DNA from 4 places in the Pantoea sp. X-Soil-TKNS-1207 genome. Region 1 is predicted to be linked to each of the others. Evidence: predicted binding sites of a transcription regulator. Region 1 holds the regulator's gene; each other region holds the start of a gene.
The links. Region 1 encodes LexA, which represses DNA repair genes until DNA is damaged. Its sites were predicted from a motif close to TNCTGTATGTACATACAGNA; they were not measured.
Positions count from the first base shown of each region.

Region 2: a site for LexA is predicted at 2,123-2,142, ahead of umuD (translesion error-prone DNA polymerase V autoproteolytic subunit). Genes of this name have one in related genera too.
Region 3: a site for LexA is predicted at 1,291-1,310, ahead of AC6I8V_RS08880 (metal-dependent hydrolase). Genes of this name have one in related genera too.
Region 4: a site for LexA is predicted at 2,555-2,574, ahead of dinB (DNA polymerase IV). Genes of this name have one in related genera too.

Region 1 is NZ_AP035958.1:364,575-368,514, forward strand. Features, by position in the region: gene plsB (glycerol-3-phosphate 1-O-acyltransferase PlsB) at 1-874, opposite strand, end outside; gene AC6I8V_RS01590 (diacylglycerol kinase) at 1,001-1,369, shown strand; gene lexA (transcriptional repressor LexA) at 1,475-2,089, shown strand; gene dinF (MATE family efflux transporter DinF) at 2,197-3,528, shown strand; gene AC6I8V_RS01605 (CsbD family protein) at 3,686-3,898, shown strand.
Region 2 is NZ_AP035958.1:1,842,692-1,846,631, reverse strand. Features, by position in the region: gene otsA (alpha,alpha-trehalose-phosphate synthase) at 1-998, opposite strand, end outside; partial or broken gene otsB (trehalose-phosphatase) at 995-1,784, opposite strand; gene umuD (translesion error-prone DNA polymerase V autoproteolytic subunit) at 2,161-2,580, shown strand; gene AC6I8V_RS08665 (membrane-bound PQQ-dependent dehydrogenase, glucose/quinate/shikimate family) at 2,618-3,940, opposite strand, start outside.
Region 3 is NZ_AP035958.1:1,887,998-1,891,937, reverse strand. Features, by position in the region: gene kduI (5-dehydro-4-deoxy-D-glucuronate isomerase) at 1-416, shown strand, start outside; gene kduD (2-dehydro-3-deoxy-D-gluconate 5-dehydrogenase KduD) at 434-1,195, shown strand; gene AC6I8V_RS08880 (metal-dependent hydrolase) at 1,328-1,918, shown strand; gene AC6I8V_RS08875 (L-cystine transporter) at 2,071-3,462, shown strand; gene AC6I8V_RS08870 (DUF6515 family protein) at 3,659-3,940, shown strand, end outside.
Region 4 is NZ_AP035958.1:959,276-963,215, reverse strand. Features, by position in the region: gene AC6I8V_RS04325 (ABC transporter permease) at 1-320, shown strand, start outside; gene AC6I8V_RS04320 (sugar ABC transporter substrate-binding protein) at 347-1,417, shown strand; gene dinB (DNA polymerase IV) at 1,487-2,542, opposite strand; gene dpaA (peptidoglycan meso-diaminopimelic acid protein amidase) at 2,786-3,532, shown strand; gene AC6I8V_RS04305 (class II glutamine amidotransferase) at 3,503-3,940, opposite strand, start outside.

The DNA of each region.
Region 1 (3,940 bases):
GCACGCGTTCACCGCCATTGACGTTGATGCCCTGATAGAGGCGGCTCCACATCCAGCCCATGACGCGGTCGGTGACGCGGATGGCTTCATAGGAGAAGTCGGCCGCAATCTCTTCCATCATTTCAACGGCGTTCTGCTGTGCTTTCTCGTGCGAAATCTTTTTGCTGCGGGCTTCATCTTCCACAACTTTTTCAATCGCTTTGGATTGCAGCAGCTTGTTGAACAGATCCTGACGGGCTGGCAAACGTGGGCCGACCGCCGCCAGACGCTGACGCGCAAAGTGAATGCGTGCAACGCGTGCCAGTTTCTGAGCAATTGACTTATCGGTACCGTGCTCGGTGGCCATCTCGCGCAGCGAAACCGTTGGCGAGAAACGCACAAAGCTGTCGCGACCATGCCAGAGAATGGCGAAGAACTTCTGCACGCCATTGAGAATCCGCAGGTGAGGCGTTGATTCTCCCTGGATTTCTCGCCCTGGCGCACGGCCAAACATAATCGAGACCGGCAGCATCTGGACATCCAGCTCTGGATTGCTGCGATGCAGATCGAGGTAATCGTGAAAGAGCTTCACCGACTCCAGATTGGGCACGAAGTATGGGAAAACGCGCGGGCCATCATGGATAAACACATGGCGTGGCAGCAATGCCCCGTCAACTTCCAGCGGCGCGAGCGGATCGGGCAGATGCAGCTTCAGGCACTGCGTGCGCAGCGTGAGCAGATCGGCCTTGGAATCGTAAGGCAGCACATACATAATCGGCCGCGTCGAATCCAGCCCATGTTCGGACACCGGATCGGCGGGAATGACCTTACTCTTTACCAAAATGGAGAGTGGTAAATTCAATAATTTATAATAAAGTTTACGCCAACCTGACATAGACAACTTAAAGCCTCTTGTTAGCAAAGCGCGGCAAGCATACCAGAAAGTGCCGCGAAGATCTGTGGCTGTGCCATTACCGGCTGCCCAGACATTGACGTCAAAACGAGCAAAGGGTTCAACGACATGGCAAATAACGTCACCGGTATTCAAAGGATAGTGAAAGCTGCCGGTTATTCCTGGCAGGGATTACGTGCCGCCTGGCAACATGAGGCCGCATTTCGCCAGGAAGCGATCGCCGCACTGGTGGCGATTGTGGTGGCGTGTTGGCTGGATGTTGATGCCGTATCCCGCGTATTAATGATCGGTTCGGTTGTGCTGGTGATCATTATTGAGATCCTGAACAGCGCCATCGAAGCGGTGGTTGACCGCATTGGTCAGGAACGCCATCCGCTGGCCGGTCGTGCTAAGGATATGGGATCGGCCGCAGTGTTACTGGCTATCTTACTGGCTCTGTTTGTCTGGATCGCGCTGCTTTGGTCACATTTGCGATAAGGCTTCCGAATTCATCAACCCGCTGATTTTTCCCTCAGTTTTGGTTTCCATTTCGCCAATACCTGTATATACTCACAGCGACTGTATAAACAACCAGGGGGCGGGATGAAAGCGTTAACCAGCAGGCAGCAACAGGTCTATGACCTGATTCGCGACCATATCAACCAGACGGGCATGCCGCCAACGCGTGCGGAAATTGCTGCGCAACTGGGCTTCCGCTCACCTAATGCGGCCGAAGAACACCTGAAAGCGCTGGCGCGCAAAGGCGTTATCGAAATCGTCTCCGGTGCTTCGCGCGGTATTCGTTTATTAATGGAAGAGGAAGTCAGCGAAGGTTTGCCGCTGATCGGCCGTGTCGCCGCCGGTGAACCCCTGCTGGCGCAGGAACACATCGAAGCGCATTACCAGGTGGATGCCAACCTCTTCAAACCCACCGCAGATTTCCTGCTGCGCGTCAGCGGCATGTCGATGAAAGATATCGGCATCATGGATGGCGATCTGCTGGCGGTACACAAGACTCAGGAAGTGCGTAACGGCCAGGTTGTCGTGGCGCGCATCGATGACGAAGTGACGGTGAAACGCTGGAAAAAGCAGGGTGCTATCGTGCATCTGCTGCCGGAAAACAGCGACTTCCAGCCGATCGTTGTCGATACCCGTGAGCAGTCACTGACTGTTGAAGGTCTGGCCGTGGGCATCGTGCGCAACGGCGAGTGGCTCTGATCGTATCGATTCCCCCCGCTGCGGTAGCGCATCTGCGCTGCCGTAGTCTGATGTTCTTATCCTCTTCAATCTGACAGACGTATCACAGCAGAAACCGGGACGGGCTGATGCAGCTGTTTTCCTCCTCTGACAAAACACTCTGGCGGCTGGCGTTGCCGATGATCCTCTCCAATATCACGGTGCCGTTACTCGGCGTGGTGGATACGGCGGTGATTGGCCATCTCGACAGTCCTGTCTATCTCGGCGGCGTAGCGGTTGGCACCACGGCAACCAGCTTTATTTTTATGCTGCTGCTGTTTCTGCGCATGAGCACCACCGGTCTTACCGCCCAGGCGTTTGGCGCCAGTGATAAAACGGCGCTGGCGCGAGCGCTGACGCAGCCGTTATTAATTGCTCTGGTGGCGGGCGTGCTGTTCATCGCATTGCGTACGCCCGTCAGCAACCTGGCGGCGGCGCTGATGGGCGGCAGCGTTGCTGTCCAGCAGCAGGCGCAACTGTTTATTCAGATCCGCTGGCTTAGCGCGCCCGCCACGCTGGCAAACCTGGTGATTCTTGGCTGGTTGCTGGGCGTGCAGTATGCGCGCGCCCCTGTGGTGCTGCTGGTGGTGGGCAATCTGGTCAATATTCTGCTGGATCTGGCGTTTGTCCTCGGGCTGCACTGGGGCGTAGCTGGGGCGGCTGCCGCCACGGCGCTGGCTGAATACGTCTCCCTTGCTGTCGGGCTGTGGATGGTGGCGCGCGTATTGAAGCTGCGTGGCATCGATTTTTCCCTGCTGAGGAACAGCTGGCGCGGCGATGTGGCCCGCCTGTTCCGCCTGAACCGCGATATCATGCTGCGCTCATTTCTGCTGCAAATCTGTTTTGCTTCGCTGACGATACTCGGCGCGCGTATAGGACCGGATGTGGTGGCGGTTAACGCGGTGCTGCTGATGTTTCTTACCTTCACAGCCTACGCGCTGGATGGCTTCGCCTATGCGGTTGAAGCCTGTTCTGGTGAGGCGGTTGGCGCGCAGGATCGCAGCAGGCTGCTGCTAATCTGGCATGCCGCCTGCCGTCAGGCAGGGGTGGTGGCGCTGCTGTTCGCTTTAATTTATGCGCTGTTTGGCGCGCAAATCGTCGGGTTGCTGACCTCGCTGGAAGCGCTGCGCGAGATGGCCGATCGTTATCTGCTGTGGCAAGTGGTGATGCCGTTAATGGGCGTGTGGTGCTATTTGCTGGATGGCATGTTTATCGGTGCGACGCGCGGGCGGGAGATGCGTAACAGCATGGCGCTGGCGGCGCTGGGTTATGGCCTGTCGCTGCTGACGCTGCCATGGTTGGGAAATCATGGTTTGTGGCTGGCGGTGACGGTATTTCTCGCTTTACGTGGGCTAACGCTGTGGCTGGTGTGGCGCCGGCACTGGCGTCACGACAGCTGGTTTGCCTCCAGCCAACTCTGATGCTATGGATACAGAATAGTCTGTAAGATGCTACCAAACCTCCAATGACTACTATAATTATCCTTAACGGCGCAAATGAGTAGCGCGTTATATGGGTTTTTACCTGCAAGTATTGGGTATTACACCAATATCCCTCAGGATGACATGGAGAATGGTTATGAATAAAGACGAAACGAGCGGCAACTGGAAACAATTCAAAGGGAAAGTGAAGGAAAAATGGGGCAAGCTGACGGATGATGATATGACCGTCATCGAAGGTAAACGCGATCAGCTTGTCGGTAAAATTCAGGAACGCTATGGCTACGCAAAAGATCAGGCCGAGCGTGAAGTTAAAGACTGGGAAGGTCATAACAAGGATCACCGCTGGTAACGGACCCGTTTAAGGACGATGCTCCTACCCGCCGATCGTGAT
Region 2 (3,940 bases), 1.5 Mb from region 1:
CCCAGCGTGCCATATTTGCCGTTGATACGACCGGCTTCGGTCTCCAGCTGATGACGGATATCCTGATAAGCCTGCACTTCCCCGCGCGAGGTCGGGGCAATCTGTGAATAGCGGATCTTGCCGCGATGCTGCGGATAGTTCTCCAGCAGCGCTTCATAGGCAAGGAAACGCTCCGGCAGGCCTTTGGAGTAATCCAGACGCTCACAGGCGATGATATTCTTCGCATCCCCCAGCTCGCGCTTCATCGCCGCCATTTTCGGCGGCAGCGGCCCTTCAGCCATCTCTTTGATGCTGTCCGGTTCAATACCGATGGGGTAAACCTCGGTCATAAAGGTGTTGCCGAAGGCGCGATGCTTTTTCTCGCCCTTGTTTTGCAACTGCGTCAGCTGACTCAGGCTATCGAGAAAGGCCACGCGATCGGATTCTGTCTGGAAACCCAACAAATCGTAGTCACACAGCATCTCCAGCAGCGCCTTATGTGGTGGCAGCGCATTGAAGATCTCTGGCGTCGGGAACGGGATATGCAGAAAGAATCCGATACGGTTATTGATACCCAGTTTGCGCAACTCTGCGGCGAAGGGCAGCAGGTGATAATCGTGAATCCATAAAATATCATCCGGCTTCAGCAACGGTTTCAGCCGTTTTGCCAGCAGCGTATTCACGCGGCAATAGCCTTCCCAGGCTTCGCGCTGAAATTGCACCAGATCGAGACGATAGTGAAAGGCAGGCCAGATGACGGTATTGGAAAACTGGCAATAATAGAGATCGTAATCGTTTTGATTAAGCGGGAGCGCAGCGTAGGTAATGCCGTCATGTTCGCTGACGGTAAGCTCCTCCTCCTCTTCCCCGGAAATCTCGCTGATCTCACCGTTCCAGCCAAACCACAATCCTCCGGTGGTTTTCAATGCATCCAGCAGGCCGACGGCGAGGCCGCCCGCACTGGCTTTTGTTCCATCGGGTATAGCGATACGGTTAGATACGACCACTAAACGACTCATAACCTTGACTCCTTACCGACTTTTGTCATGTTCTGGTTGTAATAATAATTGTTCAAGCCAGCTCCAGACCGCGTCCACATTGCTGAGGCGATAGCGTGCATGGCTTGAACCTTCGCCAACCTTGACCGAGATACCGCCCATGGCATTAACAGCCATAAAGCCCTTCTCATCAGTCAGATCGTCACCCACAAATACCGGAATGCGTCCGGTAAAAGGCACTTCCCGCATAAAGTCACGGATGGCCGCGCCTTTATCAATTCCCTGCGGTTTCAGTTCCACCACGCATTTTCCCGGTTGCAGTGCCAGCACCGGAAAGCGTGTTACAGCGTCTTCGGCCAGCTGCATAATGGCCTGTTCGTACTCCATCGCCCGGCGATAGTGCAGCGCAAACGCCATGCCTTTGACTTCCAGCTGCGTGCCGGGCCATTGATCCAGCGTCTCCTGCAACTCCAGTTGCAGCGTTTGCGCAACGTCCCCCGGCAGCGACTGCCGATGGATACGCCCCGTCGCATCACGGCGTTCCGCGCCGTGTACGCCAGCCGCCGGTGCTTCCAGTGGCGCAACCAGAGCATCCAGTTGCGCAATCGGACGACCGGAGACCAGCGCCAGTGCGCCGTGGCTCAGATTGGAGAGTTGTTGCAGATGCTGGCGCACCGATGCGGGGATCGAAACCGACTCGGGCTGCGGCTGAATCGCCGCCAGCGTGCCGTCGACATCAAAAAAGAAGGCATAAAGTCCGCCGCTTAGCGACGGCAGGGTGCTGTTCTCATGTACCGCAGGGGTCACGTCTCTCCTCCTGTGCGAATGGCTGTTAGCAACAGCGATGTTCGGAGGCAGGTTGGGTGCAGTCCGACACGGTAATAAAGAAAAAACCGGGCGCGAACGGCGGGGAGGGTCTTCCGGCAGGGCGGTATTTCGATGGGTAACGCTCCACAAACAAACAAGTTTATTGCCAGCACATCAACCAGACTGCGAACATCGTCGCATTAAGTGTAGACGCCGTCAGGGATTTTGCCAGCCGCCTCCCCGACGCCCCTCTTAGCGGTTCAACTAAATTTGCTGCCGGAACAACCGACTAACAATTTCCCGCCGTCACAGGCTTGATCCCTGCCTGCGATCAATAATACTGTATGTATCAACAGTATTTGTTTGAGTATTCATGATGAAGTTTTTCCTCCCCGCGTCTGCGCCCAATCGGCTTTACCTTCCTCTGTTTCGCGATGCGGTGCCCTGCGGCTTCCCTTCCCCGGCGGCGGATTACATCGAACGCAAGCTGGATATGAACGAGTATCTGATCAGTCATCCCAGCGCCACCTACTTTGTCCGGGTGGAAGGGGATTCGATGCGGGATGCCAATATCAGCGAAGGGGATTTACTGGTGGTCGACAGCGCGCTGGACGCGAAGCATGGCGATATTGTGGTGGCCGCCATTAACGGCGAATTTACGGTTAAACGGTTACAGCAATTTCCGCGGGTGCAGCTGCTGCCGATGAATCCGCGCTATGCGCCGATTACACCGCGTGAAGAAGAGGAGCTGGAGATTTTTGGCGTGGTGACATTTATTATCTACGCCGCGCACTGAACACACCCGGCCATCATGGCCGGGTGATGTTGCACGGTCAGGCTTTGTCCGGCAACGCGTAAGCAATCAGATAATCACCGACATCGGTCGCATGTGCTGCCCCGCCCGCCGAGATCACGACGTACTCTTTACCGGTTTTTGCCGACTGATAAATCAGCGGCGAAGCGGTTGCTCCCACCGGCAGACGCACTTTCCACACCTCTTTACCGGTTTTGCTGTCCAGCGCACGCAGGTAGTTATCCTGGCTGCCGGCGAAGAACACTAAACCGCTTTTGGTGGTGGTTGGGCCGCCCAGCGTCGGCATCCCGACCGGCATTGCCAGATGCGTTTTCACGCCCAGCGGACCGGTGTCTTCCACCGTGCCTATCGGCACCTGCCAGACGATTTTCTTGCTGTGCAGATCAATCGCGGTCATGGTGCCAAACGGCGGATGCTGACACGGCACCTGCAGGAAGGAGGCGAAGTTATCCATCCGCACCCCAACATACGGACCGCTGATCTGCGGACGAATGGTGCCTGCCCATTGCGGCACTTCGTTCAGCGAGATTTTCTGGCCCTGCGCGGCTTCTTTACTCTTCAGCGCCATCAACATGCCGAGACGGATATCGTTGACGTACAGAATGCCGGAGGTTTCATCAATCGACACCCCACCCCAGTTCATGCCGCCCATGGTGGCCGGGAACTCGAGGTAAGTTTTCTCGCTGTTCGGCTGGAAGATGCCGGAATAGAGCGCCGATTTGAACAGGATGCGGCAGTAGAGCTGGTCAAACATGCTGACGCCCCACATTTTCTTCTCATTCAGCTGCTCAAGACCGATGGTCGGCATATCCACCGAGAACGGCTGGGTCGGCGACAGATGTTCTTCCTGCGCGGCTGGCGAGGTCGGCACCGATTTCTCTTCAACCTTACTGACCGGCTGACCGGTGCGGCGATCCAGCACGAAGATTTCGCCCATTTTGCTGGTCTGAATCAGCGCGGGCACCACTTCGCCCTGCGCATTCTTCATGTTGTACATCACCGGCTGCGACGGTAAATCGTAGTCCCAGACATCGTGGTGCACGGTCTGGAATACCCATTTGGTTTTACCGGTGTTCACGTCCAGCGCAATCACTGACGAACCGTATTTCTCTTTTGCCGCATTGCGGTTGCCGCCCCAGTAATCCGGTGGACCGTTACCGGTGGAGACATACACCAGGCCGAGATCTTTATCGTACGTCGGAATCGCCCAGACGTTCGGGGTACTCAGGGTGTAGTGTTGATCGCCCTGCTTCGTGCCCTCGACGTTGCCAACATCCCACGCCCACGCCAGCGAACCGTCGCGCACGTCATAGGCACGCAGCACGCCTGAAGGTTCATCTTC
Region 3 (3,940 bases), 1.5 Mb from region 1:
AAATCACCCTCGATGAAGCGGTGAAAGCCTCGCTCGGTGATGCCGCAACGTCCAACCGCCGGACCATCAATAAATTTATCGTGCCGGATGTGCTGCCAACCTGTCAGCTCACCATGGGGCTGACCCGCCTTGATGATGGCAATCTGTGGAACACCATGCCGTGTCACACCCACGAGCGGCGCATGGAGGTGTACTTCTATTTCGATATGGCCGAGGACAGCGCGGTGTTTCATATGATGGGCCAGCCGCAGGAGACCCGTCATCTGCTGGTACACAACGAGCAGGCGGTGATTTCACCGAGCTGGTCGATTCATGCCGGCGTCGGCACCCAGCGCTATACCTTTATCTGGGGCATGGTGGGTGAAAATCAGGTGTTTGATGATATGGACCACGTCAGCGTTAACGCGCTGCGCTGAAGTTTGGGGAGAAAACCATGATGCAGAATGCTTTCAATCTTGCAGGAAAAATCGCGCTGGTCACCGGTTGTAACACCGGATTAGGTCAGGGTATGGCGCTTGGGCTGGCGCAGGCGGGATGCGACATTATTGGCGTCAACCGCACCGCACCAGATGAAACCGCAGCCAAAGTGGCGGCGCTCGGCCGTCGGTTCTGGTCGATTCAGGCCGATCTGACCCGTCCCTCCCTCGCTCCGCAAGTGGTGGAGCAGGCGGTGGCGCTGGCGAGTCGCATTGATATTCTGGTTAACAACGCTGGCATTATCCGTCGGGAAGATGCGCTGAACTTCAGCGAAAAAGACTGGGATGATGTGATGAACATCAACAGCAAAAGCCTGTTTTTCCTGTCTCAGCAGGTGGCGCGGCAGTTTATCGCCCAGGGCCAGGGCGGCAAGATCATCAACATTGCCTCGATGCTCTCGTTCCAGGGCGGGATCCGTGTGCCTTCTTACACCGCCTCGAAAAGCGCCGTGATGGGACTGACGCGCTTAATGGCTAACGAATGGGCGCAGCATGGCATCAATGTCAACGCCATCGCGCCCGGCTATATGGTGACGAACAATACGGCGCAGATCCGCAGCGATGAGTCGCGCAGCGAGGAGATCCTCGCGCGTATCCCGGCCGGACGCTGGGGCGCGCCAGACGATATGATGGGGCCGGTGGTGTTTCTTGCCTCCAGCGCCTCCGATTATGTCCACGGCTATACCCTGGCCGTCGACGGCGGCTGGCTGGCACGCTAAGCTGCTCTTTTCCCGCGTCATTTCGGCGCGGGTTTCCTCACAAATTCATGCTTAGTTACAGCGTCACATATTCTCATTCACTGGATAAATCCCTATACTGGATGCATCGACAGTTTGCAGCCAGGTTTTATCATGACGGCCGAAGGCCATATCATTTTCGCCATCGCCAGTGCGATTTTCGCTAAACGCGCGGAATTGACGCCCGTGATGGCCAGCGCCGACTGGTGGCACCTGGTGCCGGCTGCACTGCTCACCTGTCTGCTGCCGGATATCGACCACCCTAAATCGGTGCTGGGACAACGGCTGAAGTGGCTATCCCACCCCATCGCCCGCGCGTTCGGGCATCGCGGTTTTACCCACAGTTTGCTGGCGGTGGCCGTCAGCTTATGGCTGTTCCAGCTTAACGTTCCTGCCAGCTGGCCAATTCCCGCCGATGTGTTGCAGGGCCTGACGCTCGGTTATCTCAGCCACATTGTCGCCGATATGCTCACGCCCGCAGGCGTACCGCTGCTGTGGCCCTGCCGCTGGCGTTTTCGTCTGCCGCTGCTTAATAGCCAGAAAGGCAATCAGCTGGAACGGGCGCTCTGCCTCGCTCTGGTGGGTTATGCGCTGTGGTTCCCTCCCGGCATGCCATCTTTTGGTGCAAACGGCTGGCCTGAGCAACTGTTCAGCACGCTACAAAATGGCGTGGGTCGGCTGATAAATAGCCATAACGCGCAATAATCAGACAACATTCAGCATAAAGTTATAATCAATTCCATTTGGATATAAGTCTGCCTGTTTATGAACTGATAACATGCCGCCATTCCTGTTAAGGAATCACACTGTATTCCGCGCCTGACATGGGCAGGCGTGGCAAATCTCTGGAGTAGAGCATGGATTTTCCCCTGATAATTAATCTCGTGGTGTTTGTCGCGCTGCTGATTGTGCTGGCGCGCATCGGTAGCGATCGCTGGAGCCTGTCGAAGCGCGTACTGACCGGACTGGTGTTCGGCGTGCTGTTCGGTCTGGCGCTGCAAACTATTTATGGCGAAAACAGCCCGGTGGTCAAAGCCTCGATAGGCTGGTTCAACATCGTCGGCAATGGTTATGTGCAGCTGCTGCAAATGATCGTGATGCCGCTGGTATTCGCCTCGATCCTCAGCGCCGTGGCGCGTCTGCACAATGCTTCTTCGCTGGGCAAAATCAGCGTGCTGACCATTGGCGTGTTGCTGTTTACCACCGCGATTGCGGCGCTGGTGGGCGTGCTGGTGACCGGTCTGTTTGGCCTCAGTGCTGACGGCCTGGTACAGGGCGCCCAGGAAACGGCGCGTCTGAATGCGATTCAGAGCAACTACATCGGTAAAGTCGCCGACCTCACCGTGCCGCAACTGCTGCTGTCGTTTATCCCGAAAAATCCGTTTGCTGACCTCACCGGTGCCAGCCCGACATCCATCATCAGCGTGGTGATTTTCGCCGCCTTCCTCGGTGTGGCCGCACTGCAACTGTTGAAAGATGACAAGGTGAAAGGTGAACGCGTATTGGTGGCGATTGATACCCTGCAATCCTGGGTAATGAAGCTGGTACGTCTGATCATGAAGCTGACGCCTTACGGGGTGCTGGCGCTGATGACCAAAGTGGTGGCCGGTTCTAACCTACAGGACATCATCAAGCTCGGCGGTTTTGTGCTGGCCTCTTATCTCGGCCTCGCCATTATGTTTGGCGTACACGCGCTGCTGCTGTCGGTTAACGGTATCAACCCGCTGCGTTTCTTCCGCAAAGTCTGGCCGGTGATTACCTTTGCCTTTACCAGCCGCTCCAGCGCCGCCAGCATCCCGCTGAACGTGGAAACGCAAACCCGCCGCCTCGGCGTGCCGGAGTCCATCGCCAGTTTCTCCGCCTCATTCGGTGCCACTATCGGCCAGAATGGCTGTGCCGGTCTCTATCCGACCATGCTGGCCGTGATGGTTGCGCCTACCGTGGGGATCAACCCGTTTGACCCGCTGTGGATTGCCACGCTGGTGGGCATCGTCACCCTCAGCTCGGCCGGTGTCGCCGGTGTGGGCGGCGGAGCCACCTTTGCCGCCCTGATCGTGCTGCCTGCCATGGGCCTGCCGGTCACGCTGGTTGCGCTGCTGATCTCCATCGAGCCGCTGATCGATATGGGCCGTACCGCGCTGAACGTCAATGGCGCAATGACCGCCGGTTCCCTTACCAGCCGCTGGCTCGGTTTGACCGACCGCAAAGTGCTGGAAAGTGACGATCACGCTGAGCTGGCGCATCGTTAATCTCCTGTGGCCCGGTGCGTATCAACACGCACCGGGTCAATCATCGTCCCTGCTTTCCTCCCCAATCCGTACCAATCATGGCGCAAGCGTCAGGAAAGTGTTAAGCATGGTAAATAGAGGAAAAACCAAGCGCTTTTCTCTTGTCTTTTCCTGCTGAAAGGCCAATCCTGCTACCAGTCACAGCAGGAGAAATACCATGAAGAAAGTTATCGCCTCCGTGCTGGCGTTAACCTTATTAACACCAGCCATCGCTTTTGCCCATCCCTGGGGACCCGGCGGTCCAGGACCACACTGGGGTGGACCCGGCCCTATGCACTTCCTGCCCGATGCCGCCACTGCGGTGTTGATTGGCGGTCTGACGTACTATCTGCTTAACGGTAGCTACTACCAGCGTCAGGGTGATACCTACGTAGTGGTGGAACCGCCTCAGTCAGCGCCGGAAGTCGGTATGCGGGTGCTCGACTTCAATGGCAGACGT
Region 4 (3,940 bases), 590 kb from region 1:
CGCGCTATCGCGTGCTGGCGTATGTGATCGCCTCGCTGCTGGCGGGTCTGGGCGGCATTCTGCTGGCCTCACGTATTGGTTCTTCCCAGGTGAATGCCGGTAGCGGTTACCTGATGGATGCCGTTGCCGCGGCATGGATCGGCTTCTCGCTGGCCGGTTCCGGCAAACCTAACGCGCTCGGTACGCTGGTGGGCGCGGTGATCCTCGGTGTGCTGCAAAACGGGCTGGTCATGCTTTCCGTGCCCTACTACGCCATGGACATTATCAAAGGCCTGGTGCTGGCTCTGGCCCTGGCGATCACCTATATCCAGCGCCGTTAAGGCGCTTCCTTCAGAAAGAGAACAAAATGAAAAAAATCACCCTTTCGCTGCTGGCCTTAAGCCTGCTGAACGCCAGCGCCGCCTTCGCCGACACCGTGGTGCCGGTACCTGCCGCCATCGCTAATCATAATGGCCCGGTACGCATCGCCATTATCCGTAACCTCGGTTCTGACGATAACACCACCCAGTTTGTCGCCGGGGCCATCCAGCAGGGCCGCCAGCTGGGCTTTAAAGTCAGCACTTTTCTGAGCAACGGGGACGACGCGCGTTTCCAGGACTTCGTTAACCAGGCGATCAGCCAGAAATATGACGGCATCATTCTGTCGCACGGTAAAGAACCCTACTCCACCGCACTGGTGAAACGCATCGTCGATGCCGGTATCAAGCTGTCGGTGTTTGATACGCCGGTGGATACGCCGGTGACGGGCGTGACCGTAACAGCCCAGGATGACGCCTCGCTGGCGCAGGAATCACTCGGTCAGCTGATCAAGGATTTCCACGGCAAAGCCAATATCATCAAGCTGTGGGTCGCAGGTTTCCCGCCGCAGGAACGTCGTCAGGTGGTGTATGAGAAGCTGCTGAAAGAGAACAGCGGTATCCATCAGCTGGAGTCGATTGGTGCGGTCTCTACTGACGTACAGGGCGATACCGCCAACAAGATCGGCGCCATTCTGGCGAAATACCCGAAAGGCAAGATCGATGCGATCTGGGCTTCATGGGATGCCTTCAGCCAGGGCGCGTACAAAGCCTTGCAGGAGAATGGCCGTACTGAGATCAAGCTGTACAGCATTGATGTCTCGAACCAGGATCTGCAACTGATGCGCGAGAAGAACAGCCCGTGGGTGCAGACGGTGGCGGTCGATCCGAAAACCATCGGTGCGGTGAATATGCGCCTGGTGGCGAATAAAATCGCCGGTGAAACCACCCCTGCCAGCTATGAGTTTAAAGCGGCTTCGATTTCTCAGCAGCAGCTGAACAGCCAGCAGGGCGCGGTGAATGTGGCGTCGCTGAATAAGATCATTCCAGGCTGGGGTGAAAACAGCGATTTCGTGGCCCCGTGGTTCGCCACGCTGGAAGCGAAGTACGGTAAGAAATAACGTATCGGTGTGACCAGGTCGGCATAGATGCCGACCCTGCACATAGGGTGCGTATTTATACGCACCTTGTCACAACCCTAACAGCAACTGCCTCTCCAGCTGCGGATTCACCAGCGTCACATGCAATCCCACCAGCCTGACTCCACGCCCCGCGCGGCGTTCGTCCCAGGTCTTGCGTGCTACGGCAATCATGTCCTCTTTATTCAGCACCGGCCAGATATGCTCCTGCGTGGTCTGCTGGAAATCATTGAACTTCAGCTTCACGCCCTGACGGGCGATCAGCTTATCCGGACGGATGCGCGTCAGGCGGCGATCCAGCTCCTCGTAAAGATAATCAATGATCTCCAGGCACTGCTCCCAGCTGTGAATATCCTCCATTAGGGTACGCTCCACGCCGAGCGATTTACGCTCCCGCTCCACCACCACGCCTCGTTCATCAACGCCGTGGCTGCGTTCCCACAGCACCCGGCCAAACTTACCAAAGCGTTTAAGCAGCCGCGCCAGATCCGTCTGCTGCACATCGCCGCAGGTCAGCAGCCCCATCTCCTCCAGCTTTTTCGCCGACACCTTGCCCACGCCGGGAATTTTACTCAGCGGCAGCGTCAGCAGAAAATCCGGCATCACCTGCGGGGTGATCACGTACTGCCCATTGGGTTTATTCAAATCCGAGGCAATTTTGGCGAGAAACTTAATCGGCGCGATACCGGCCGAGGCGGTCAGCTGGGTTTCACGCAGGATATCCGCGCGGATCGCCTGCGCCATTAGCGTCGCCGACCCCTGACAATGCGGGCTGTCGGTGACATCGAGATAGGCTTCATCCAGCGACAGTGGTTCAATCAACGAGGTATAGCGCGAGAAAATATCGCGGATCTGGCGTGAGGCTTCTTTGTAGGCATCGAAGCGGCCAGGCAGCAGGCGCAGGTGCGGGCAGAGCTTCAGCGCCATCGCGGTGGGCATCGCGCTGCGTACGCCATATTCGCGTGCCGGATAGTTAGCGGTGCTGATCACGCCACGCTGGACGCGGCTGCCGCCAATGGCGATGGGGATATCGCGCAAAGAGGGATCATCGCGCATTTCCACTGCCGCGAAAAAGCAGTCCATATCGACATGAATGATTTTGCGCATACCCCCTCCAGACACTGGATAAGTATACAGCACGGCAAATTATCGGCAATCTCTGTCGAACAGGGCATTAAAGTTTACAAATTTATGGGCGTAATCTGATGAAGAAATGGCTAATTTCTCAACCTCCGTATTGATTAAACGCCAGACAATGTTAATGTTGCGCTGCGGTAGCGGATATTTCCGATAATGCAATACAGAGACGTTAAGCGTCACAGTTCCTCTTCACTTCAAGGTACACACAGAATGGGCAGAATCGCATTATTGCTTGCGATGATTTTTATGCCGGTACTCAGCTGGGCAATCACGCCAGAGCCAGTTAATCCCCAGGCTCCGGTGAGCAAAGAACTAAAAAAACAATTACTTGGCACCCCGGTTTATATTCAGATTTTCAAGGAAGAACGCACGCTGGAACTGTACGGCAAGATCGGTAATGAATATCGTCTGCTGGATAGCTACCGCATTTGTAATTTCTCTGGCGGTTTGGGTCCCAAGCGCCGCGAGGGGGATTTTAAAAGTCCGGAAGGGTTTTATAGCGTCAGGCTGAATCAGTTAAACCCGGATAGCCATTATTATCGCGCGATCAATACCGGTTTCCCGAACCAATTCGACCGCGACAATGGTTACAGCGGCAAATACCTGATGATCCATGGCGACTGTAAATCCATTGGCTGCTATGCCATGACCAACGCCTATATGGATGAGATTTACACCTACGTTAACGCCGCGCTGCGTAATGGACAGGAAGAGGTGCCCGTTAACATCTATCCGTTCCATATGACCGACAGCAACATGCAGCGTCACCGCTATTCAACTTACGCCAGCTTCTGGCGTCAGCTGCAACCGGGTTATGCCTATTTTGAGAAGTACCATCTGCCGCCGACGGTAAACGTCACGGCGTCAGGTCAGTACGCGGTAAACAGCAGTCCGGCGGTGATGACCGCGCCAGACGCTGCCTCAAAATCATTCCTGGCGCTCACCCAGGCAAAATAGTACCCATTCGCCTGGCACTATCCGGTGCCAGGTTTCATTCCCTGTCAGCGGCTGCGTAGCAATCACCGTCACCACATCCTGGGGCGTGGTCTGCTGCTGGAAATCAATCTCCACATCCTGATCGAGCAGCTTGGCTTTGCCGAACGGCGCACGGCGGGTGATCCAGTACAGATTGGTCGAACAGAACGCCATCAGATAGCGCCCGTCGGACAACAACATGTTGAACACCCCTTTGTGGCGCAGCTCTGCCGCCAGCTCGGCGATATAGCGAAACACCGCCGGCCAGTTACCTGGCGTGCGTGGATAGCGCTCGGTCAGCTTGTGCAGGATCCAGCAGAACGCTTTTTCGCTGTCGGTTTCCCCCACCGGGCGGAAATGGCCGGTCTCCAGCTGGCGATAACCTTTCAG